3 regions of the Bacillus sp. NP247 genome follow, and region 2 is predicted to be linked to each of the others. Evidence: riboswitches for the same ligand, from Rfam matches in the RefSeq annotation. Region 2 holds a riboswitch; each other region holds the start of a gene.
The links. Region 2 has a riboswitch for S-adenosylmethionine ahead of mtnK (S-methyl-5-thioribose kinase). Riboswitches for the same ligand answer to the same signal wherever they lie in the genome.
Positions count from the first base shown of each region.

Region 1 (9,142 bases), 1.3 Mb from region 2:
TAGAAGCTATAGCATATCCGATACTTGATCCAGCAAATATAATTGGGAAAATATGTCCGCCGCGCCAACCCGTATTTAAACAAACGGCAGTAATACATAATTTTAAAATTCCTGAAAGAAGTAGTACCCAGAAGGATAAATAGCTCCATTCAACGACTAAATCTTTTAATTGATGTTCCCCTGAAAATAACGTGTACGGGAGAAAAGTTCCTGTAACCCCTAATAAAATACCGCCTATAATTCCAAGTGATACCTTGTATTCCCTGAAGGGGTGGATTAATTTCTCTAATGTGAATTCTAATTTGAAATAAAAGAAACCAACTATAGCACCAGTGCTAGCAAGTGGAAGAAAAGCAATCCACTCATTAAGAGAAAGGAAACCTTCCCCAAAATCAACAATAAAGGATCCACGATTATCGAGTTTACTAAGTAATAAGTAAACGGAAAAACCAGCAAAAGTGGTAGCTAAATATACGATTGCTTTTTTTCCTTTCGAAAATCCATTAATTTGCTCACCCTCATTTTCATTCGGAGCTAAATAACCGAATAATGGTGCATTAAAAATAACACTTAAAGTGGCACCAATTCCAACCTCTGTTAGTTCATTCATTCCCTTTAAAGCAAATTTAAAGCGATCTCCTACCCATGTACAAAGTCCACCGATAATTCCAACAAGTGCAGCTTCTGGTCCTAAACTAGCTCCAAATATTAAAACGATAATCGCAGTTAAAGTAGCTTTATGTACAAAACGGTATTCAATTCTACCTGTTTTTTTATATTCAGCCATCACTTCCGGCATAAGACGTGGATATGTACCGAAGTATTTTTGTGCTAAACCAACGAGGATACCACCGATGATTGTTACACAAATGGTGTAATAAGGGGGAGAAGAGAAAAGAGTAGGTAAGTATCCCCAAATAAAGTGAATTCCGATATTTATTGTAACTAAAAATGACCAGACTGTGACTCCTACTATAGAGCCTAAAAGAATGCCATATAGGACGAGTATATGGTGCATGTCTTTTTTATTTGTCATGTTCTACCTCCGTTATGTAAGTTTTCATGTAGAAAGGATTAAATATGCTAGTGTGAAATGACTTGAATATATATAGTATCTTTTTGAGGGGGTGGCTTATTCAATATATTGGGATCTCATGAAAATTTGAAACTAACGCGGTTAAACCACCTATTTAATTCTATATATGGATTGGAGTTTTTAAAAGGTCTTTTTCAAATGAATATGGAATATATTTCTTTTATTGTTTGTATTAAATTCCTTACGTTTAATTTAGAACATTCAGAAAAACTATTTGACATCAGGAAATTATTGCTATAAAATCAACGGTAATTGCATAGTCTTATCAAGAAAAGGTGGAGGGACAGGCCCGATGAAACCTTGGCAACAGCCGTATAACGGAATTGTGCCAAATCCTGCAGGTAATAATCCTGAGAGATAAGAAAGAGCCTTAGAGCGTGTTTTCAAACTGCTCCTTTCTTGTTTTCAGGGAAGGGGCAGTTTTTTATTTTGGATAAAGTGAAACTTTAATCAGTGGGGGTTTTGCCCCTCCCCCGCTAATTATTAGCCTTCATCAATCGGGCAGTTATCTCCCACCTAACTTCCTCGCATTTGCCGAATTTGGAGGTGGGAGTCTTACTACCCGCAAATAGCGGGATAAAAGAAAGGAGAATGAGAGATGGGAGAATCATGGGGGAAAGGAACGATTTGTGTGCAAGGTGGCTATACGCCAAAAAATGGTGAGCCGCGTGTTTTGCCACTTTATCAAAGTACAACGTATAAATACGATACGTCAGATGATTTAGCAGCACTATTTAATTTAGAGGCAGAAGGATATATATATACGCGTATTGGAAATCCTACTCTAGCTGCATTTGAGCAGAAGTTATCAGATTTAGAAGGCGGTGTAGGGGCTGTTGCAACAGCTTCTGGGCAGGCAGCCATTATGCTTGCGGTTTTAAATATTTGCAGTAGTGGAGACCATTTACTTTGTTCTTCAACTGTTTACGGAGGAACGTTTAATTTATTTGGAGTGAGTTTGCGAAAGCTGGGCATAGATGTTACGTTCTTTAATCCTAATTTAACGGCAGATGAAATTGCGGCACTTGCTAATGATAAGACAAAACTCGTTTATGCAGAGTCGTTAGGAAATCCAGCAATGAACGTTTTGAATTTCAAAGAACTTTCAGCGGCAGCAAAAGAATTAGAAGTACCTTTTATCGTTGATAATACATTGGCGACGCCTTATTTATGCCAGGCGTTTGAACATGGGGCAAATATCATTGTCCATTCTACAACGAAATATATTGATGGCCATGCAAGTTCTCTAGGCGGGATTGTAATAGATGGAGGGAACTTCGATTGGACAAATGGAAAATACCCTGAACTTGTCGAACCTGACCCGAGTTATCATGGCGTAAGCTATGTTCAAAATTTTGGAGCAGCAGCGTATATTGTGAAAGCACGCGTTCAGTTATTAAGAGACTACGGAAACTGTATGAGCCCATTCAATGCATATATTAGCAACATTGGCCTGGAAACATTGCATTTACGAATGGAGCGTCATAGTGAAAATGCTCTCGAAGTTGCTAAATGGCTTGCTAATCATGATCGCATTGAATGGGTGAATTATCCAGGGTTAGATAGTAATGAAAATTACTCGTTAGCACAAAAGTATTTGAAAAAAGGTGCTAGTGGAGTTTTAACATTTGGTATTAAGGGCGGATTAGAAGCAGCAAAAGAATTTATCGCAAATGTAAAGCTTGCAACTCTTGTAACGCATGTAGCTGATGCAAGAACTTGTGTAATACATCCTGCTAGTACGACGCACAGACAATTAAGCGCAGAAAATCAGCGTTTAGCTGGCGTTACATCTGATTTAATCCGTTTATCGGTCGGTATAGAAGATGTTTCTGATATTATTGCAGATTTAGAAGCGGCGCTAGTCGGAGGCAAACAACATGCCGATCATAATTGATAAAGATTTACCAGCTCGCAAAGTATTGCAGAAGGAAAATATTTTTGTAATGACGAAGGAGCGAGCAGTAACACAAGATATACGTGCTTTGAAAATTGCTATATTAAATTTAATGCCTACAAAGCAAGAAACAGAGGCGCAATTACTTCGTTTAATTGGAAATACACCGTTGCAATTAGATGTTCATTTACTTCATATGGAATCACATCTGTCTCGCAATGTAGCGCAGGACCATTTAACGAGCTTCTATAAAACATTCCGTGATATTGAGAATGAAAAATTTGATGGACTCATTATTACAGGAGCACCAGTTGAAACTCTTTCTTTTGAAGAGGTAGATTATTGGGAAGAGCTTGGACGTATTATGGAGTATTCAAAAACGAATGTAACATCTACGCTTCATATTTGCTGGGGGGCACAAGCAGGTTTGTATTATCACTATGGTGTGCCGAAGTATCCTCTTGCGGAAAAAATGTTTGGTGTATTTGAACATGAGGTTCGCGAGCAACATGTGAAATTGTTACAAGGGTTTGATGAAGTGTTTTTTGCTCCGCATTCTCGTCATACAGAAGTAAGAGAGAGTGATATTGAAAAGGTGAAAGAATTAACGTTATTAGCCAATTCTGAAGAAGCAGGTGTTCATCTTGCTATTGGGCAAGAGGGAAGGCAAGTTTTCGCACTCGGACATAGTGAATATAGTTGTGATACGTTAAAGCAAGAATACGAACGGGACTGCCAAAGAGGGTTAAATATTGATGTGCCAAAAAATTATTTTAAACATAATAATCCAGATGAGAAGCCACTTGTTAGGTGGAGGAGTCATGGGAATTTATTATTCTCTAATTGGCTGAATTATTATGTGTATCAAGAAACCCCTTATATATTGTAAATAATGATTGTATAACACGTGGTAGCGTTTTATTTGTAAAGATTAACCTTCATTTTTCTTAATATTCAAAATACATTGTTTTTCGGATTTTTTGTCTATATAATGGCATCTAAACACAATTTTTGAGGGGTGGACAGTATTATGAAAGACATTCAAGTGGGGTTATTAGGTCTTGGGACAGTTGGTAGTGGTGTAGTTCGTATTATTACAGATCATCAAGAACGACTTATACACCAAGTAGGTTGTCCAGTGAAAGTAACGAAAGTATTGGTGCAAAACATTGAGAAAGAGAGAGAAGTAGACGTGCCTTCTACTCTATTAACACAAGATGTGAATGAAATTTTAGATAATCCTAATATTGATGTTGTCATTGAAGTAATGGGCGGCATTGATGATGCAAAAGCATATATTTTACAAGCTTTAAAAAGCGGGAAGCACGTTGTGACTGCAAATAAAGATTTAATGGCGTTACACGGAGCGGAACTCTTAGCGGTAGCAAAAGATAATAAGGCTGATTTATTTTACGAAGCAAGTGTAGCTGGAGGGATTCCAATTTTACGAAGCATCGTAGAAGGACTTTCTTCAGATCTTATTACGAAAGTAATGGGAATTGTAAATGGAACGACAAATTTTATTTTGACGAAAATGTCAGACGAAGGGAGAGCATATAACGACGTGTTAAAAGAAGCTCAGCAGCTTGGATTTGCAGAAGCAGATCCAACATCAGACGTAGAAGGTTTAGATGCAGCAAGAAAAATGACGATTTTGGCTACTCTCGGTTTCTCTACAAATGTAGAGCTTGGAGATGTGAAGGTAAAAGGAATTACTTCTATTACAGCAGAAGATATTGAATATAGTAAGAGCTTAGGCTATACAATTAAATTAATTGGCCTTGCAAAGCGAGATGGCGAGAAATTAGAGGTTACAGTTGAGCCAACTTTACTTCCAAATGCACACCCTCTTGCGGCAGTGCAAAATGAATATAATGCTGTCTATGTGTATGGTGAAGCGGTAGGAGAAACGATGTTTTATGGTCCGGGAGCAGGAAGCTTACCGACAGCGACAGCTGTTGTTTCTGACCTAGTTGCTGTAATGCAAAATATTAGGTTAGGTGTAACAGGAAATAGTGCTGTAGTCCCGCAATATCAAAAGGTATTAAAAGAGCCAGATGAAATTATTGTGAAAAAGTTTTTAAGACTTCATGTGAAAGACGAAATTGGTGTATTTGCAAAAATTACATCATTGTTCTCTGAACGTGGTGTTAGTTTTGAAAAGATTATTCAAATGCCACTTGAAGAGAAAGGGAAAGCAGAAATCGTAATTGTAACGCATCGTGCTTCTCTTGCGGATTATGAGTACATTCTACATACATTGCAATCGTATGAAGAAATAGATTGTGTGAAAGCAAACTATCGAATTGAAGGAGATGCTAAGTAGTATTGCATCTAATAAAACGAAAAAACCTATTAAGCGGCTTGCTTAATAGGTTTTTTTCTATTTAAAATCTGCGTACCGATTTGAATAAATGCTTGAATGATCCAACCTGTTGTAAAGGATAAGATAATTGTTCCAAAATAGATTGGTCCATCTAATAAGAAGCTTAATGTTAAAAATAAAAAGGCTAATGAAATTTCTGTTCTTCTAAATGTCCATTTTTTCTTCTCGGCAACGGTTAAAACGAAAGCTTCTTGAGGTGCTGCACAAAGGTTTGTAGAGACGTAAAGACCAATTCCGGCTCCGACGAATAGATTTCCACAAATAAGTGTTATATATTTTGGAAGAGAGCGGATAGCATCGATAATAGTCGTAATAGAACCAACCCAATCAACAAAAAGAGAAATAAGAATCATTGTGACAATTGTGCCGATTGTAATTTGTTTTTTGTCCCAAAAGAGTACGATCAGGGTAAAAACAAAGTTAATCATAAAAATCCAAAAACCAATACTTATCCCAAAATTTTGATATAGTGCAATAAAGAAGGAATCATAAGGGCTAAGTCCAAAGGAAGTAATTGTCGTCATCATATTAATGCCGATGGCGAGAATGAGTAAACCGCCAATGAAAAATATATATTCTAATTTGAATCGAAGCATAGTTGTATATCCTTTCAAAATGTATTTGCTAAGAAAGGATATACTGTGGAAAGCTTACCAGGTCAAGCAAGAATTTTTGCGGGGAAGGGAAGAATGAGATGACTAATATAAGAAAGATTGCTGAACTTGCTGGAGTATCTGTTTCAACTGTTTCACGTGTACTCAATAATCATCCGTATGTGAATGAACAGAAACGAAAAGAGATTTTAGCGATTATAGAAGAATTAAATTATACGCAAAATGTGAATGCTATTCATTTAGTGAAAGGAAAAACGAATGTAATTGGCGTTTTATTGCCGCACGTAAATGATCAATATTACAGTGCCATTATTGGGGGGATATCGAAGGAAACCGCAAAGAACAATTATAATATGATGCTTTGCCAGACAAATTATAGCGAAGAAAAAGAGCTTGAAATTTTACATATGTTAAAAATGAAAAAGCTTGATGGAGTAATTATATGTTCAAGGACAAATAGTAAGGGGAAACTTGAAGAGTATACGAAGTTTGGTCCAATTGTGATGTGTGAGGAAATAGATTCGAATTTCATTTCAAGTGTACATATTGATTACTACAAAGTATTTTCGCGCGGGATGAAAAGCTTAATAGATGCTGGTCATACACGTATTGGATATTGCATTGGAAGAAGTAATAGCATTAATAGCCAAAGGCGAAAAAAGGCGTATGAGGATTCACTTCAACAGATTGTTGTAACACCGTTAGATGCCTGGAAGTTTAAAGGCTGTTTTACGGTGGAAGATGGGCGCAATGTAGTCAGAGAATGGGCTAGTATGTCTGTAAAACCGACGGCGTTTCTTGTATCTTGCAATCATATTGCTGCAGGAATGGTAACGGAGGCGAAAAAACAAGGAATTCGTATCCCAGAGGATATTACAATTATCGGATGTGATGATCAAGAGGTGGCAGATATATTAGGTATTACGACGATTTCGCATTCTAGTAAAAATGTTGGTGTAAAGGCATTTGAATTATTATATGAAAAGATTAATGATGAGGAAATAGATGTGAAACATGTTGAGCTATTACCAAATTTGGTAGATAGGGAAACGACATAATAGAGAAGGTGTGAAAATCGCTTTTCGAAAATTCGTTTGGTATAATTATGGACAATCTATAGGGGCTAAAAGGGGTTTTGATATGAGATCAAAATTAGTAAAAGTAATTCTACTCATTACAATTGCGTCTTTCTGTTTATTTGCATACGGTTTTGTTTCGGGTGTAAATGATGTATTAAATCCGAAAGCTTCAAAATTAATTACGAAGACTGACGTAGTGGAAAAAGAGAAAAAGAAAACAGGAACGTTACAAATAGTTAGTTTAGGTGATTCGTTAACGCGCGGCGTTGGTGATAAAGAAGGAATTGGCTATATTGGACGAATGAAAGAGGATTTACAAAAAAATTATAAACAAAAAGTTGCACTAACCAATTTGGCAGTTAGTGGTGCGAAAATGCCCGATTTATTAAAACAAATCGAAAGCAGCGGAGCTCAATATTCAATTAAGCAAGCAGATGTAATTGTTTTAACAATTGGAGGAAATGATTTGTTCCCAGGATGGGAATCGCTCGGAAAGATCGATTTAGAGACGTATCGTCCTGATACAGAAACGTTTCAAAATGAAGCAAAGAAAATTATAGAAGAAATTCGTAAATTAAACACAGATAGTCCTATTTTTTGGCTAGGTTTATACAATCCTTTTGAGGATGTAGAAGATTTAAGAGGTTCATCAAATATTGTTGTTGATTGGAATGCTTCTTTAGAGAAGTTAGCATTAAATGATAAAAATGTATATATTACACCGACATTTGATTTATTTCAAAATCGCGGAAAAGATTTATTATACTCCGATCATTTTCATCCGAATGAAGTAGGTTACACATATATGGCGGAGCGATTAGTCCAAAATGTTGTAAGTAAATTAAAACTAGAGCAAGGAGGGGTAAAATGACGACGATACTTTCTGTACGAGACGTGAAGAAGGTAATTGGAAAGAAGACACTTGTAGAAGACATTTCATTTGATGTAAAACAAGGAGAAGTGTTTGGCTTTTTAGGGCCGAACGGAGCTGGGAAAACAACAACAATTCGAATGTTAGTCGGACTGATTAAAGCGACAGAAGGTACTATTTCTATCGGTGGTTATTCTATTAAGGAAAATTTCAGGGAAGCGATGCGTCAAATTGGAAGTATCGTTGAAAATCCAGAGCTTTATACATATTTAACGGGATGGGAAAACTTAAAGCAATTTGCGCGCATGCTTGGTGATATATCAGATGAACGTATTATTGAAATTGCAAAAATGGTTCATTTAGATGAGCGTATTCACGATAAGGTGAAAACATATTCCCTCGGTATGAAACAACGTCTCGGAATTGCACAGGCGCTTCTTGGAAACCCGAAATTGCTCATATTAGATGAACCGACTAATGGTTTAGATCCAGCTGGGATTAGAGAACTACGAGAATTTATACATAAGCTTGTAAAAGAAGAAAATATGAGTGTATTTATTTCGAGTCACTTATTAAGCGAAGTACAAATGATATGCGACCGTGTTGCTATTATTCATAAAGGAAAAATGATAACAGTTGCACCTATTGAAGAGTTGATCAAAACAGCGAGTGATCGTGTAGAATGGGTCGTTACACCAATTTCCAAAGCGAAAGACATGTTAGACGCTGCTGAAGAGGTAGAGGAAGTTATTATAGAAGATGAGCGTTTACTATGTCGTATGGATGTTGCGTCTATTAATGTTTGGAATAAGCACTTTGTAGAAAACGAGATAGATGTACATAGCGTCAAAGAGCTTGTATTTACGCTAGAAGATTTATTTATTGAACTCACAAGGGGTGAGCAACATGCGTGAATTTGCAAATCTAGTTTTAAATGAATCAGAAAAGATTTATCGTAAGAAACGGATTGTTGTTGTCATGCTTATTTTAGCAATCTTGATTCCGCTTTTTGTGTATGCTCAGTATCGTGAAATAGAAACAACGCAAAAAAGGCTTGGTACGACCGATTGGAAAGTATCACTACAGCAACAAATTGTTGATTCACAAAACCGTTTGAACAATTCTAGATTGCCAGAAGAATGGCGGGATTGGCTAAAGGTGAGGGTGGAACAGCAACAATATTATTTAGATCATGATAT
Region 1 is NZ_CP076653.1:2,574,772-2,583,913, reverse strand. It holds gene KPL75_RS13600 (chloride channel protein) at 1-1,036, opposite strand, end outside; SAM riboswitch class I at 1,356-1,460, shown strand; gene KPL75_RS13595 (bifunctional O-acetylhomoserine aminocarboxypropyltransferase/cysteine synthase) at 1,695-2,993, shown strand; gene metA (homoserine O-acetyltransferase MetA) at 2,977-3,882, shown strand; gene KPL75_RS13585 (homoserine dehydrogenase) at 4,024-5,319, shown strand; gene KPL75_RS13580 (YczE/YyaS/YitT family protein) at 5,349-5,975, opposite strand; gene KPL75_RS13575 (LacI family DNA-binding transcriptional regulator) at 6,074-7,051, shown strand; gene KPL75_RS13570 (SGNH/GDSL hydrolase family protein) at 7,062-7,943, shown strand; gene KPL75_RS13565 (ABC transporter ATP-binding protein) at 7,940-8,857, shown strand; gene KPL75_RS13560 (ABC transporter permease) at 8,850-9,142, shown strand, end outside.
Region 1: linked by a shared signal. The riboswitch ahead of KPL75_RS13595 (bifunctional O-acetylhomoserine aminocarboxypropyltransferase/cysteine synthase) and the one ahead of mtnK (S-methyl-5-thioribose kinase) in region 2 are both predicted to bind S-adenosylmethionine.

Region 2 (6,581 bases):
TCAGAAAATTCCTCAGATGTATATCCTTCTGGTACAGGAAGCCATGCAAAGAATGATCCGGTTGGAATATCTACATTCCAACCGATGGAGTGACAAGCTGAAATAAGAGAGTTTCTACGAGATTCGTAACTATTTACAAGGTCTACGACGCAAGATTGTGAACTTAATAGCGCTTCGCGGGCAGCGTCTTGAACTGCACCAAAAATACTAACATACATATGATCTTGCAATAGGTTAATTGTTTCGATGACACTTTCATTCCCCACTGCAAAAGCAATACGCCATCCAGCCATATTGAAAGTTTTGGATAATGTGTAAATTTCAATTCCTGTATCCTTTGCACCGTCTGCTTGCAAGAAACTAACCGGCTTTTGACCATCAAACCCGATAGCACCGTAAGCAAAATCGTGAACGACTAATATATTATGTTTATTAGCAAAATGAATGGTTTCATCAAAGAAATCTTTTGATGCAGTAGCACCAGTAGGATTGTTTGGATAGTTTAAAAACATTAACTTTGTGCGCTCTGCAATAGAGTCATCAATCTTCGTATAATCCGGTAAAAATTTATTTTCCGCGATAAGAGGCATTGTTTCAAATTGCGCTTTTGCTAAAGCAACTCCGGATAAATAATCTGGATAGCCTGGATCTGGAACGAGAATGGTATCACCTGGATTTGTAAAACAAATCGGTAATTCTACTAATCCAGCCTTCCCACCAAACAAAATAGAAACTTCAGTTTTTGGATTTAACTTGACACCGTATTCACGGTTATAGAATGTTGCCACGGCTTCCTTTAAGCTTGCATGTCCGCGAAATGGCGGATATTTATGATGAATGGCCTTTTCCGCAGCATGTTGTAAAGCTTTTACGATATGCTGCGGTGTTGGTTGATCTGGATTACCTTGACCTAGATTAATAACATCGTGACCAGCCGCAACGACTTTGTTAACTTTTGCAACAAGTGAAGCGAAAAATTGTGTTGGCAATGATGTTACTATCTCAGAAGGTTGAAATAATTTCATACTTTCCACCTCTTTTGAAAGTTGTTACAATTCTAGTGACAAATGATATAATCTTTCCAGTATTTTGTAAAGAGAAAATTAAGAATGGGGCTGAAAAAATGAAAGTCGCATGTATTCAAATGGATATTGTATTTGGAGATGTAGAAAAAAATATGGAGAATGCTAAAATTAAAATAAGTGAAGCGATGAAGGAAAGACCAGATGTTATCGTTTTACCAGAACTATGGACAACAGGATATGATTTAACGAGGCTTTCTGAAATTGCAGATAGGGATGGATTAGAAACGAAAGAAAAGTTGAAAGAATGGTCGAAGCAATATGGTGTACATATTGTTGGTGGTTCCATAGCAAAGCAAACAGAGCAAGGGGTTACAAATACAATGTATGTTGTAACTAATAAAGGTCAGCTAGTCAATGAATATAGTAAAGTGCATTTATTTCAGCTTATGGATGAACATAAATATTTAATCGCTGGAAATAGTACAGGCGAATTTAAGCTAGATGATGTAGAGTGCGCCGGTACAATTTGTTATGACATTCGTTTTCCGGAGTGGATGCGTGTTCATACTGCTAAAGGTGCAAAAGTTTTATTTGTTGTAGCAGAATGGCCATTAGTTCGTTTAGCTCATTGGCGTTTGCTATTGCAAGCAAGAGCAGTTGAAAACCAGTGTTATGTTGTTGCGTGTAATAGGTCAGGAAAGGATCCGAATAATGAGTTTGCAGGTCATTCTCTAATTGTAGATCCTTGGGGTGAAGTTGTAGTAGAGGCAAATGAAGAGGAATCCATTTTATTTGGAGAACTTATATTTGAGAAGATTAAAGAGGTGCGTAAAGGAATTCCAGTTTTTGCAGATCGCCGTCCAGAATTATACAAATAAAATGTTGACAAGTGATTTTTATTCTTGGTATAGTCTTCAACATAAAGTTAAAAATTCTAAAAAATTATATAACTCTTATCAAGAGCAGGTGGAGGGATTTGGCCCGATGAAGCCCAGCAACCGACCGTAATACCATTGTGAAATGGGGCGTTTATGACGCCAAAAGGCACGGTGCTAATTCCAGCAGAAAGTAAAATTTCTGGCAGATAAGAGGGGAGAAGATAAACTTCAAACCTCTTTCTTAGTGGAAAGAGGTTTTTCTGCGTTAGAAAAACCTCTGAATTTAAAAAGGAGGAAAAGACGATGGGATATTATTCATTAACAGAAGTAACAGCTGTACAATATGCGAAAGAACATGGATATTTTGAAAAAAAAGCGAATGTAGTTTGTCATGAAATCGGAGATGGAAATTTAAATTACGTGTTCAAATTAGATGATGGAGAGAGATCAATTATAATAAAACAAGCACTTCCATATGCGAAAGTAGTTGGTGAGAGCTGGCCGTTGTCTATAAAAAGAGCAACGATTGAAAGCAAGGCATTAAAAATTTTTGCGAAGTATGTACCAGATTATGTTCCGGTAGTGTACAGTCATGATGAAGAGTTAGCAGTTACAGTAATAGAAGACTTATCAAGGCTAACAATTACACGAAAAGGATTAATAGATGGAGAAGGATATCCACTTCTATCCCAGCATATCGGTCGTTTTCTAGCGCATGTTTTATTTTATACTTCAGATTTCGGTTTACAGTCAGAAGAGAAAAGGTTACTAGAAGGTACATTTGTAAATCCAGACCTTAGTAAAATTACAGAAGATTTAGTTTTTACTGATCCGTTTGGACATTACGATACGAATGATTATGAGTCGGATTTACAGTCAGTGATTGATGAACTTTGGAGTGATAAAACTTTAAAACTAAAAGTAGCACAATATAAATATAAGTTTTTAACGAGAAAAGAAGCGCTTATTCATGGCGATTTACATACTGGTAGTATTTTTTCATCACCTTCTGAAACGAAAGTGATTGATCCAGAATTTGCAACGTACGGTCCATTTGGATTTGATATCGGTCAATTTATTGCAAATCTATTATTAAATGCTTTATCTAGAGAAGAAGAAAAGAGAAGTGTACTATTTTTCCATATAGAAAAGACATGGAGTTATTTTGTAGAAAGTTTTACGAAGTTATGGATTGGAGAAGGTGTAGAAGCATATACGAAAGAAAAACAATGGTTACCAATTATTTTGCAAAATATCTTTACTGATGCCGTAGGGTTTGCCGGATGTGAACTGATTCGTAGAACAATTGGCTTAGCTCATGTAGCGGATTTAGATGGAATAGCAAATAAAGAAAAAAGAATTCAAGCTAAGAAGCAAGCGCTGTACTTAGGAAAAGAACTAATAAAATATGAATCTAAGTGTGCTGATATTCAACTGTTTCGAACATTATTTCAACAGACAGTTCCAGGAGGCATAAAAGCATGAGTACAATTGTAACTGTTCCGAGGTCTGTAAGTTGGAAAGGTGATGCAATTGCGGTATTAAATCAAACAAAGCTGCCTCATAGTACAGAATACAAAACGTTAACGACTATTGAAGAGGTATGGAAAAGTATCATTATGTTAGAAGTACGCGGAGCACCTGCAATTGGAATTGTAGCTGCGTTTGGTTTGGCGCTTGCGGCAAAGAAATACGATGCTACAAATATCGATGAATTTCAAAAGAAGTTTAATAGAGATTGTAACTATTTGGGGACATCACGCCCGACGGCAGTCAATTTATTTTGGGCAATTGATCGCATGAGAGAAGCTATACGAAGAATTGCTACAATAAAAGAAGCACAAAAAATATTAGAAGAAGAAGCACTTTGTATTCAGCAAGAGGATGAAAAGGTATGCCGAAGTATTGGAGAACATGCTTTAACATGTTTTAAAGACGGTGATAAGATTTTAACAATTTGTAACGCTGGAAGTATTGCAACTGCTAGATATGGAACTGCATTAGCACCGTTTTATATTGGGAAAGAGAAAGGTGTGCGTTTACATGCGTATGCGTGTGAAACGAGACCAGTTTTACAAGGTGGTCGTTTAACGACATGGGAATTGAAGCAAGCAGACATTGATGTAACGCTTATTACGGATAATACTGCAGCACATGCAATTCGAACGAAAGAAATCAATGCGATTATCGTAGGGGCAGATCGAATCGTTGAAAACGGTGATACTGCTAATAAAATTGGAACATTAAATTTAGCTATATTAGCAAAGTATTTCGGTATCCCATTTTACGTTGCAGCACCGTTATCTACATTTGATACTACGAAACAAACAGGTGCTGAAATTGTCATTGAAGAAAGAGATGAAGCAGAAGTTACGAAAATTTTTGGGAAACAAGTGGCGCCACTTGGAACGCCTGTATTTAACCCTGCATTTGATGTAACGCCGCATGAATTAATTACAGGAATTATAACTGAGGAAGGTATTTTACGTGGAGATTATAAGCAAGAAATTACATCATTATTTGAAAAAACAAGCTAATCACAAATAGCTTGTTTTTTTTATGCCTAAGATTCTCTTTTCCTCTTATTTATGTAATGAAGGGAGGAGAGAAGGATGGAAGAGTGGATCTCGATGATAGGTAATGTTGGGTTTCCAATTGTTGTAACAATATATTTACTACATCGTATTGAAAGTAAATTAGACGGAGTAATTGTTGCAATTGAGAAACTCCCTCAGCAATTACTAAAGTATGAAGATCCTCGCGATAGAAAGTAAAATAAAGTTTGCTCTTCGTGAGCAAACTTTATTTTTATTGAGCGGTATAACCACCGTCGATAACGACAGCTTGACCAGTTATGCCTTTTGCTTTTTCACTCGCTAAAAACATAGCATAATCAGCAATTTCTTGTACTTGTAACAACCGCTTCTGTGGTACAAGTGGATAAATAACATCTTCTAATACATTTTCAAGTGGCACATTTCGTGTAGTAGCTAAATCCTCTAGTTGATTGCGTACAAGAGGGGTATCGACATAACCAGGACAAAGGGCATTTACAGTAATACCATGGGTAGCACCTTCTAAAGCAGCAACTTTTGTTAATCCAATTACGCCATGTTTTGCGCTATTGTAGGCAGCTTTTCCAGCGAATCCGACAAGGCCGTTAATAGAAGCGACGTTAATAATCCGGCCGTATTTTTGTTTTTTCATAATAGGAAAAGCGTGTTTGATGGCGATAAATGGAGCGATTTGCATAATTTTAATAAGAAGTTCGAATTTCTCAGTTGGAAAGTCTTCAATCGGTGAAACATGTTGCATTCCTGCATTGTTAATTAATACATCTAGTGAACCGAAATGACTAACTGTTTGAGAAAGCGCTGCTGTAATTTCTTCTTCAGATGTAACGTCACATTTTAAACCGATAGCTTGAAAGCCTTCTTTTTGTAATTGTTCAGCAGCTTCTTTCGCACGATCTTCAAGGCGATCAGTAATAACAACTTTTGCGCCTTCTTTTGCAAAAGCGTTCCCCATTTCATATCCAATACCACTAGCAGCACCTGTTAAAAAGACAACTCGATTTGTAACCATGATGAAAAACACTCCTTCATAATAAAAGTTCTCTTATTGCTCTATTTAGAGGGGGAACTATGAAATCCCTGCAAACATTTGGAAAAAAACATTAGCTATCTTGTAAAACAAGATAGTGGGAGGATTCGAATTATGTCGACAAGTCAAATGCTGAAAGGGATTTTAGAAGGATGCTTACTTGCTATTATTTCTGAAGGTGAAATATACGGTTATGAAATGAGTGAAAAGCTAGCAAAGTATGGTTTTACAATGGCGAGTGAGGGAAGTATTTATCCGTTATTAATACGGATGCAAAAAGAGGGGCTAATATCAAGTGTAATGAAGGAATCTCCATCTGGTCCGAAACGGAAGTATTATACGTTAACAGAAAAGGGAGAAGATGAACTAGATGAATTTATGGGTCGCTGGGAAGCGATGCAAAGTAGTGTAGAACGTTTACTTGAAGGGAAGGGAAGGAGAAAATAATGCTATCAAGTGAAGCGCAAAAGTTTTTGTTAGATATGAGATTATTTTTGAGCGCAAAGAGTGTGAAAGAAAGCGATATGGAAAGCTTTTTAGAAGATGCAGAGTTGCATTTAATAGAAGGTGAGAGTGACGGGAAAAGTGTAGAAGAAATTTTTGGAAGCTCGCCGAAAGAATATGCCAATGAACTTGTAAAAGTGATGGAAAGAGATAGACAGGAAACGTGGAAGCAGATCGGTTTTACGGTAATGAATATTGTAGCGTTTTGGGTTATTGCTTCTATTTTAATAGTGAATAATGGAATTTTACAGATTTCACTTATTCAGTGCATTGGTTATAGTTTCACATTAATGTTAGCTGTTATAGGTCCTAATTTTTTGCTTCGTAAAATGACCTTTGTAGCAAGCTTTACAAAAACATGGTTTTCTATGTGGTCTTTAGTCATGATCGCTCCAATGTTTTTATTAGGAGCGGTTACGATATTAGACGTGATATATCCTACAAAAATGATTACATTCACCCAAATGCAAAGTTATATATTAGCTGGAATTATCTTAATTGTACTGTTAGTTGCTGAAGCATATATACTTGGCTGGATTGGAATATTAGCTGTCATTATACCGCTATTAAT
Region 2 is NZ_CP076653.1:1,303,909-1,310,489, reverse strand. It holds gene KPL75_RS06755 (pyridoxal phosphate-dependent aminotransferase) at 1-1,025, opposite strand, end outside; gene KPL75_RS06750 (carbon-nitrogen family hydrolase) at 1,040-1,903, shown strand; SAM riboswitch class I at 1,976-2,116, shown strand; gene mtnK (S-methyl-5-thioribose kinase) at 2,207-3,388, shown strand; gene mtnA (S-methyl-5-thioribose-1-phosphate isomerase) at 3,385-4,440, shown strand; gene KPL75_RS06735 (YvrJ family protein) at 4,516-4,677, shown strand; gene KPL75_RS06730 (3-hydroxybutyrate dehydrogenase) at 4,712-5,488, opposite strand; gene KPL75_RS06725 (PadR family transcriptional regulator) at 5,621-5,953, shown strand; gene KPL75_RS06720 (DUF1129 domain-containing protein) at 5,953-6,581, shown strand, end outside.

Region 3 (9,142 bases), 760 kb from region 2:
AATTACGATAGTTTTAAGTGAACATCGTTTAGATGAAGTCATACCGCTCGCAACACGCGTTGTTTGTATGGATAACGGCAGAATCATTTATGATGGTACGTCTAAAAGTGTGATAGCGAACATGTGGGAAGTAGAAAAGCTTCGTCCATTTATTCCACAAATTCCAAGATTGTTTTTAGAGTGGAATGTGAAAGAGATTCCATTTACAGTGCGAGAAGCGCAAATGAAAATGAATGATTTTTCAGCGATATCATATAGGAATGGGCAAGTAGAACAATGTGAGAGGCAAGAAGTAATTTTAAGTGCAGAACATATATCTTTTCAATATGAAAAAAATAGTCCACTTATTTTACGAGATTTAACAGTGAACATCGAAAAAGGAAAATGGACAGCTTTAGTTGGGAAAAATGGAACTGGGAAGTCTACACTGTTAACGATTTTAGCAGGATTGCAAAAAGCTAGAAGAGGTAAGGTAAAGTGGAATGGAAAAGTGATACATAAAATTGATTCGAAAGAACGATTTAAAAGTATAGGGTATGTATCGCAACATCCGTACTATCATTTTACATTTGATACAGTATGGGAAGAGGTTTATGAGCGTGCGCGTGAATTATATGGTGAAGAGGGAAAAGTAATAGCAGAAGAAATGTTGAAAAAGTTCTGGTTAGATTCACTTAAAGAGCGCCATCCACATGATTGTAGCGGCGGAGAGCAACAATTACTCGCATTATGTACAACGTTATTATCAAAGCCAACTTTATTATTACTGGATGAGCCGACAAAGGGACTAGATCCATGGAAAAAGGAAAGAGTAGGAGAGCTATTTAAACAGTTGCAAAAAGAAGGTACAACAATTGTAATGGCAACGCACGATATTGAGTTTGCAGCGAAATACGTTGATCAATGTATGATGTTATTTGACGGGAAAGTCATTATGAATGATGAACCGAAAGAGTTCTTTAGTGGTAACTTCTTTTATACAACATCTATTAATAGATTCATCCGTAGAGAGTTGCCATTTGCATTAACGTGGGAGGATGTGTACGAAGCGTGTCCAAACGATATGTTGCATTTATAATATTTATTTTTGCTGTTGTAATATGTACACTACTCTTTACGACTCTTATTATGGACGGGTATTATATGGTAAGTAGTTTGTTTATATTAGCTGCCATTATGCTACCTTTCTACATCCGTTTTGAAAGGAAGGCGTTTGTTTCACGTGAAATTGTTATCGTTGCTGTGTTAGCGGCGATTGCAGCAGTTAGCCGGGTACCATTTTCGATATTACCGAGTGTACAACCGACTTCCTTTGTCATTATCGTTTCTGCAATTGTTTTTGGAAGTGAAACTGGCTTTATGATTGGGGCAACGGCGGCCATTGTATCTAATATTTTTTTAGGACAAGGTCCGTGGACGCCGTGGCAAATGTTCTCTTGGGGCATGATCGGATTTATAGCTGGACTATTACGTAATACATTTTTAATGAAAAAACTGTGGGGAAGACTGTTGTACGGATTCGTCGTTGGATTTTTATTTGGCTGGATTATGAATTTCTGGGGTCTCCTTGGTTTTATACAGGAAGCAACGTGGGAAACAGTTATTGCCTACTATGTCGCAAGTTTTTCTTTCGATCTTAGTCATGCGATATCGAATGTTATTTTCCTTCTGTTATTTAGTACGTCATGGATTACGATCCTCACAAGATTTAAAAAGAAATACGGTATATTAGATGAGCATAACGTGACATAGAAAAGCATACTCATATAAGGTAGGGTCGCGACTTACATATTCGTTTGCCTCTTTCATGCTTCTTACATATTGTAAGGAGCATTTTTTATTGTCAAAAAATAGATCTAATATATATCCGTTATTATATGAAATTATTTGTATAATAGTAGGTGAGAATTATTTTCAAAAGGGAGGTGTATAGTTAATGAAGTTAGTTATTCCGAAGCAGCATGGAGCATGGGCGATGCTTGTTATACCATTTCTATTAAGTGTATTACTTGGTAAACCTACTTTTTATCATATCCCATTGTTTTTAGCCTGGTTCTTTATCTATCTAGCTACTTATCCATTTCTCATGTACATAAGGCAAAGACGAAAAAAAGAATTTCTACACGCTGCAATTATTTATTTTATCATTGCATTCGTATTTGGGATGATTTCTTTATTATATGAATGGCGAATTCTTTTATTCGCAGTAGTCATGATTCCATTATTTATTGTAAATATGTATTACGCTCGTCAAAAAAATGAACGAGCATTACTAAATGACATTTGTGCGATTATAGTGTTTTGTATAGGTGGTTTAATCAGTTATTATTTCTCCATGAAATTCATAGATAAAACAGCATTATTCATTGCGCTTATTTCATTTCTATATTTTTTAGGAAGTACGTTTTATGTGAAAACGATGATTCGTGAAAAAAATAATCCGAAGTATCGTTTTATATCTTGGGGATATCATATTGTATTAACGGTGATTGTATTTGCTATAAATCCATGGTGTTCACTCATATTTGTACCAAGTGTAATTCGGGCCATTATGTTGTATGGCAAAAAGATTTCTATATTAAAAGTAGGGATTTTAGAAATTGTTAATTCTGTATATTTTTTAATAATAACGGTAATAATGATGAAGTATGCCATTTGAAAAAACTTCCCATCTTTTGATGGGAAGTTTTCATTCTTGTTCTAAAATATGAACGGTATAATCACATCTTTGTAATGCTTGTTCTACAGCGTAAAGGGATTGTTCAATACGTGCGCGATTAAAATCTTCTTCAACAGTTTGTAATGCATCTTCTAAACAATGTTTCGCTTCTTGTAATGATTGAAATGAATCTTGTACGTATCCACGAGCGTTCTTTTGCAACGTAGTAACCTCCTTCTGTACATCTATTTGTAGTATGAACAGTTAAGAAGAAAATATAATTTATTATATTTATTTGACAATTATAATGAAATTACGTATAGTTAAATTTAAAGTGAATATTTTCTTATCCAGAGAGGTGGAGGGACTGGCCCGATGAAACCCAGCAACCGCGATGCAGGTGCTAATTCCAGCAGAACATTTTTGTTCTGGGAGATAAGACGAAGATATACGTAACTTCTTCTTATCGGAGAGGTTTTTTTGTTGCAAAAAAACCGATTACGAAAGCATATAATAAGAAGAAAGGGGTTGCGAAGTACTGTGACACTCGAAAAATACGTAAAACTGCGTAGTACAGTTTATGAATATATGATAGAGCAAGATAAGCCAATATCATTGTTAGATATTCAAGAACATATCGTTTCGCATCATGAAGGAAAATTCACTAAAAAAATGTTACATCAATTTTATTTATCAAGACTATTAGATGAACTCAAACTGGATGGGAAAATTACTTTAGCTGATGATGAATATCGCTATGCTGAAAAAGGGGTATTTTATAAAGCGGGAAAAGGGAGCTAGGCTCTCTTTTTTTTGAAGTATGTAGTGTAAAAGACTGCTAAAGCAGCCTGATACAAGGGAATGGGTGTTGAGTGTGTAGTGTCAAAGATTGAATGTGCCTGAAAGAGGCACTTCATATCGGCTGCAAATGAAAAGAGACACCTTCGCCGAATAGGTGTCAGTCGTTTGTCACGTAGACTCGCTACTTGACAGTTATTAGAATAACATGCAGGATTTTGGAAGTCAAAAGGGAATTAAAGGAAGAGGTGTTGTTATGTACGCATATTTATTAAAAGAACTACATAGGTATATCCCGAACTACATTGTTGATAGAGGTTATGAATATTATGAAGAGGGACATGTAGAAGATGTTGAAGTACATGATAATAAAGTATTTGCTTTTGTGACTGGTAATGCAGGAAATTATGAAGTAGTTATTGATCTTGAAGATTTTGCAGGAAGTAGTTGCGAGTGTCCGTACGAAAATTATTGTAAACATATGGCGGCAGTTGTTTATGATATTCAAGGTGCTGGTGAGAGTACGGTTAAAGAGAAACTGAACGGTTTAGAAAAAGAAGAGTTACTAACAGTATTAAATCGTTTGTTACAAAGTTCGAAAAATGTCCAAATCGTAGAGAAGATGTTAAAGAAAGGGTAGATTTAACTGTAGAGGGGAGTTGCTTTATAGTGAACGTATTAATTATATACGCTCATCCTAATTCTTCAAGCTTTAATGGGGCAATTTTAGAGCATGTGCAAAAAGGACTTGAGGAAACAAATCATTCTGTTACGCTACTTGATTTATATAAAGAACAATTTGATCCAGTGCTTGTATTTAATGAAGAGAAGAAAAGACGTGATTTACTAAATGAAGAAGAGACGAAGCGATATAGAGAATTAGTGCAGAAGGCGGATATTCTTCTTTTCATATATCCAATATGGTGGTGGGGCATGCCTGCTATTTTAAAAGGATTTATCGATCGTATTTTTGTAGCTGGATTTGCTTATAAATATGAGGGGGCATTACCGAAAGGCTTATTTAAAGGTAAGAAGGCGTGGGTTATTAATACGTTAGACTCACCGTTATGGTACGTAGCACTATTATATCGATCAGCGGATTGGATTATGATGAAAAGAGGGGTTTTGCGTTTTTGTGGTATTCGCAATATAAAACGTTCTGCTTTTCAATCTGTGAAAACGAGTAAACTAGATAAGCGTGAAAAATGGCTATTACAAATAGAAGAAAAGGCTCGTACATTATGAATGAAATAGATCATAATATAAAGTGTTGCAATGATGATGACGAACTTTTTCGTACGTATATTAAGTGTTTAGTCCAATTGAAGAAGTGTAGTGAAGCGTTAAAACAAATTCAGATACAATTAAGAAATGATTATTTAATAAGAGGGATTTGTGAAAGAGAAGTTGATGAGGTGATAAAGGGAAGTAAAGAATATGAAACATATTTTCTTCCTAAAGTATTGCAGTGGAATTTCCTTAAGAACAATCCTCATATGATTGGAAAAGTGTGTGAAGATTTGTTTACATATGAAGCATTAAATCATGCCGAGATAGAGTGGAGGAAGGTAATGAACTGTATAGATAAAGAATGATTTATTATATAAAAAAGCTAGTATAAAACTAGCTTTTCGTTTAAATAAATAAGAAACATAGACTAATGATAAATCCTGCATATAGTAAGTTAACAACACAAAATCCCATAATATCACGAGCGCCTAAACCAGCTATCGCTAATGCCGGTAATGCCCAGAAAGGTTGGATTAAATTTGTCCAAGCATCGCCCCATGCAATTGCCATCGCTGTTTTCGCAACAGGTACACCAAGTTCAGCGCCAGCTGGAATCATAATTGGTGCTTGCACTGCCCATTGACCGCCTCCAGATGGAACGAAAATATTTACAATGCCAGCACTTAAAAATGTAAAGAGCGGGAATGTGGTTTCATTAGAAATGCTAATAAAGAAAGTAGAAATAGCTCCTCCAAGCGAAAGCCCTTCACTATTTACTCCAATCATCATCCCCATAATTCCAGCATAAAACGGAAACTGAAGTAAAATACCTGAAGCACTCTTAGTTGAGTCAGAGAAAGCGCGAATATATTGAATCGGAGTACGGTGGAAAATAAGACCCGCAATCAATAACATAAAAATAACGATATCAAGTGTAAGGTTAAAGCCTTTCGTACTAAAATAGTTAAAAATATAAATAAGACCTAATAATCCAATGCAAAGTGTAATAATCATACTATTTTCCATTTTTTCAGCGAATGTTTTTTGTCCTACTTCTTGAGCGGCAGCTTCTTCATGGAATACACTTGGATCCACTGTAATCGTATGTTTTTCATCTGGATGCATTGCTTTATTAATGAGAGGCATCGTAATTAAAAAGATAATGACTGGAACGAGAGCGTATGGTGAGAATAAAGTTTCTGTTATTGGAATCGCTTCTTTAATACTTCCAGCCGTCGTTTTGATTAAAGTTTCGCCGCCTGTTGCTAACGTAAGAGGGATAGAAGCAGAAAGGCCTGCATGCCAAATGAGAAATCCGGAGTAAGAAGAAGCGATTGCTAACCTATAATCTAATCCTTCTAACTGTCTTGCCACTTCTTTTGCATATAAAACAGAGACAACAATACCAAATCCCCAGTTTATGTATGCTCCTAGTAAACTTACAATTGAAATTGCGATAATACCTTGGCCATTCGTTTTTGGTAGTTTTGCTGCTTTCGTTAATCCTTTTTTAATAAGAGGAGCGTTTGCTAATGCCGATCCTGTCACGAGTACAAGAGCCATTTGCATAGAAAAGGCGAGAAGTCCCCAAATGCCATTGCCCCAATGATTAATCATCTCGATCGGTGTTTGATGCGTTGCAAACATGCCGAAGAAGATAACGAAAACGGTTAATAAGCATGATAAAATAAACGGTTCTGGTAAGAAGCGTTGCACTAAGGTGACACAACCATTTGTAAATGAACGAAACAAAATAGATCAACCTCCTTATGTATATTTATTACAATATTCGAGGTTGTTTGAGGGATAACCTTTAATTTGCGGAAAATTCAGATATTTAAGGTGATTATAATTTATTGATAGATTGATATTATTAATAAATGGATAGGCTTATACTAAGTTGGATAGATAAAATAAGGGCATGTAAACTTAGACTATTAAATTAAGCGAGGGTGCTACTATTATTGTTTTAGAAGTATCATTTTCTCCTGATTTTTATTCTGAATTTAAGAATACAGAAGTGTCTAAAGCAAATCTGTATATAACAGGTTATATCGATAAATTAGCTGATGAAAATCATTTTGATTTTATTAAAAGTATTAATTTAGATTGAAAAAGTGCACCTCCGATTGTTAGACTGTGTCTAATAATCAGAGATGCACTTCAAAGGACGCAACTTTTTTTATTGAACTAAAGCACCTGTTAGCTTAATAGCAAATGATTAAAATCCACTATTTCTCCCAAAGCTCGATCAATCGACCTTCAGGATCTTTAATCCAAATAAACTTTCCAAATTCACTAATCTCTTCTTTCTTTTCAAGAGGTACACCAATTTGTTCAAGGTGCTGAATAGTCTCGTTTAGATTATGTACTTGGAAATTCAACATCACTTGTTGTTCTGTTGGAAAATAACTGTCATTCTCGGTAAAGAAAGAAAAGATAGTCTCAGTTCCTAATTCGGGTTTAATCACAGTCCCATTCCAATTTTCTATTTCAATCTTCAATACTTCACTGTACCATTTTTTTATAACATCAATATTTTTAGTTCTCCAAAATATTCCTCCGAAACCTTTTATCATTGTATTTAACTCCTGTCTGTCTTTTAATTTTTAATGACATAGTATGTATTTAATATATCAAAACAAAATAGGAATAGTAAGGGAAATCAGTTGTTTCACCATTCTGAACAATCGGTACATACGAAGTGCACCCAGTGCTTTCTCCATCTGCTAATCTATTTCCTCCGACAAAAAATAAGCCAATACATTCGTTAACTCCTTGAGTATATGGGAGTAAATTTTTTATAGTATCTGGATTAAAACAATCAATTTTATCTACGAAATATTCTTCATTGAACAACTTGTATAAGTTGTATATTATTAATAAATATAGCTTGTACACTTTTCATAATGGTATTTGTTAAGTTTTTTTATAAAATAATCATGTGAAGTCAACATAACTTATTGTATCAATAATATATATTTGCGTAGAATAGCCATTTTAAGGTTTTGAAGTAACCCCCTAAATGAAAATTATATTTCTCTAAAGTTAGTTACTTAGTGAAGTCTGCTCATTTTTTTCGTATTAGGGAAGAAGGTACTTTTTTACTTGATGGGTATGGGGTAGTACCCCTTTTAGCAAAACCGGAGTGGGAATGATGAGTATAAATAGTTTTGTGGGATTGATAAAGGACGAATTATTAAAAGAGGTAAGCATAAGAAGTGAGGATGAATTCGAGCCTGTAGTAGTTAAAGATATTCCCAGACTTTGGAAGTGTTTAGGGACAGGTAATTATGCCGCAGTATTTATGCACAAAGAATACAAAGATTGGGTAGTGAAAGTTTACGCGCGAGAAGGAGAAGGAATTGAAAAAGAATCAGAAGTATACCGAAGAATCGGAAATCATCCTTCTTATTCGAAGCTTATATATAAAGGGGGAAATTTCATAGTATTGAAACGTTTAAAAGCAATTACCTTATACGATGCTATTCATAAGGGGATTAAAATTCCTAGACAGGTAATCCTTGATATCAATGAAGCTATAGAATATGCAAGAGAACAAGGATTAACTCCTTGTGATGTTCACGGGAAAAATGTGATGATGGAAAACGGAAGGGGGTATGTAGTCGATGTATCTGATTTCTTAAAAACAAAAGAAGATAGTAAGTGGAGAGACCTAGAAAAGGCATATTTTACATTTTACTTGCCTTTCATTTATAAATTGCCTTTCCCTGTTAAAATACCGTATTTCATGTTAAACATTGTTAGACGTTCATATAGAAAATATAAGAAGCTTAAAAAGAAATTCAAATTGTAAAAGTGCCACATACTTATCTTTAGGTTAGATAAGTGAACCACTAGTACACAAAAGGACCGTACACTTTAGATATGTCTAATATGTACGGTCCTAATTTTATAACTTCATGAATTAATTTATTTATAAAATGATTGTAACATTTGTATATAATACTGATATTATTATGAGAAGTAAATCTTCTTGTTTTAATAGAAAATACCCATTTCAGTACATTCCATTTTAAACATATTGATGTACTATAGTTCTAAACAAATCACAATAACGGATTAGAAGGGGAATAAACTATGTACACAGACTCAATTGAGTATTAAAATTTTAATCTAATTTACCTTTGCAAAGATGCAGGTATCAATTAGTTTTTTACTGTCAGCTGAAAGATCTTCATTACGTAATATCCCCTCAAGCTCAAAACCTAGTTTTTCAGGGATCGTACGACTTTTCGTGTTAGTAGATTCGCATCTTATTTCAATCCTTCTAAATTTGAGTAACTGAAATGCAAGGTTTGTTAACTCACTTACTACCTCTGTCATATATCCATTGCCACTAAATTGCGTGTTAATCCAGTATCCAATTTCACATTTAGAAATCTTCCAATTAATTCCGTGAAGGCTAGCAGTTCCAATAAAATCATTAGTATC
Region 3 is NZ_CP076653.1:547,579-556,720, reverse strand. It holds gene KPL75_RS02975 (ABC transporter ATP-binding protein) at 1-1,078, shown strand, start outside; gene KPL75_RS02970 (ECF transporter S component) at 1,051-1,752, shown strand; gene KPL75_RS02965 (YwiC-like family protein) at 1,937-2,659, shown strand; gene KPL75_RS02960 (hypothetical protein) at 2,690-2,881, opposite strand; SAM riboswitch class I at 3,003-3,101, shown strand; gene KPL75_RS02955 (hypothetical protein) at 3,140-3,460, shown strand; gene KPL75_RS02950 (SWIM zinc finger family protein) at 3,714-4,097, shown strand; gene KPL75_RS02945 (NAD(P)H-dependent oxidoreductase) at 4,127-4,702, shown strand; gene KPL75_RS02940 (group-specific protein) at 4,699-5,052, shown strand; gene KPL75_RS02935 (short-chain fatty acid transporter) at 5,093-6,439, opposite strand; gene KPL75_RS02930 (VOC family protein) at 6,919-7,266, opposite strand; gene KPL75_RS02925 (protein kinase family protein) at 7,845-8,504, shown strand; gene KPL75_RS02920 (GNAT family N-acetyltransferase) at 8,825-9,142, opposite strand, start outside.
Region 3: linked by a shared signal. The riboswitch ahead of KPL75_RS02955 (hypothetical protein) and the one ahead of mtnK (S-methyl-5-thioribose kinase) in region 2 are both predicted to bind S-adenosylmethionine.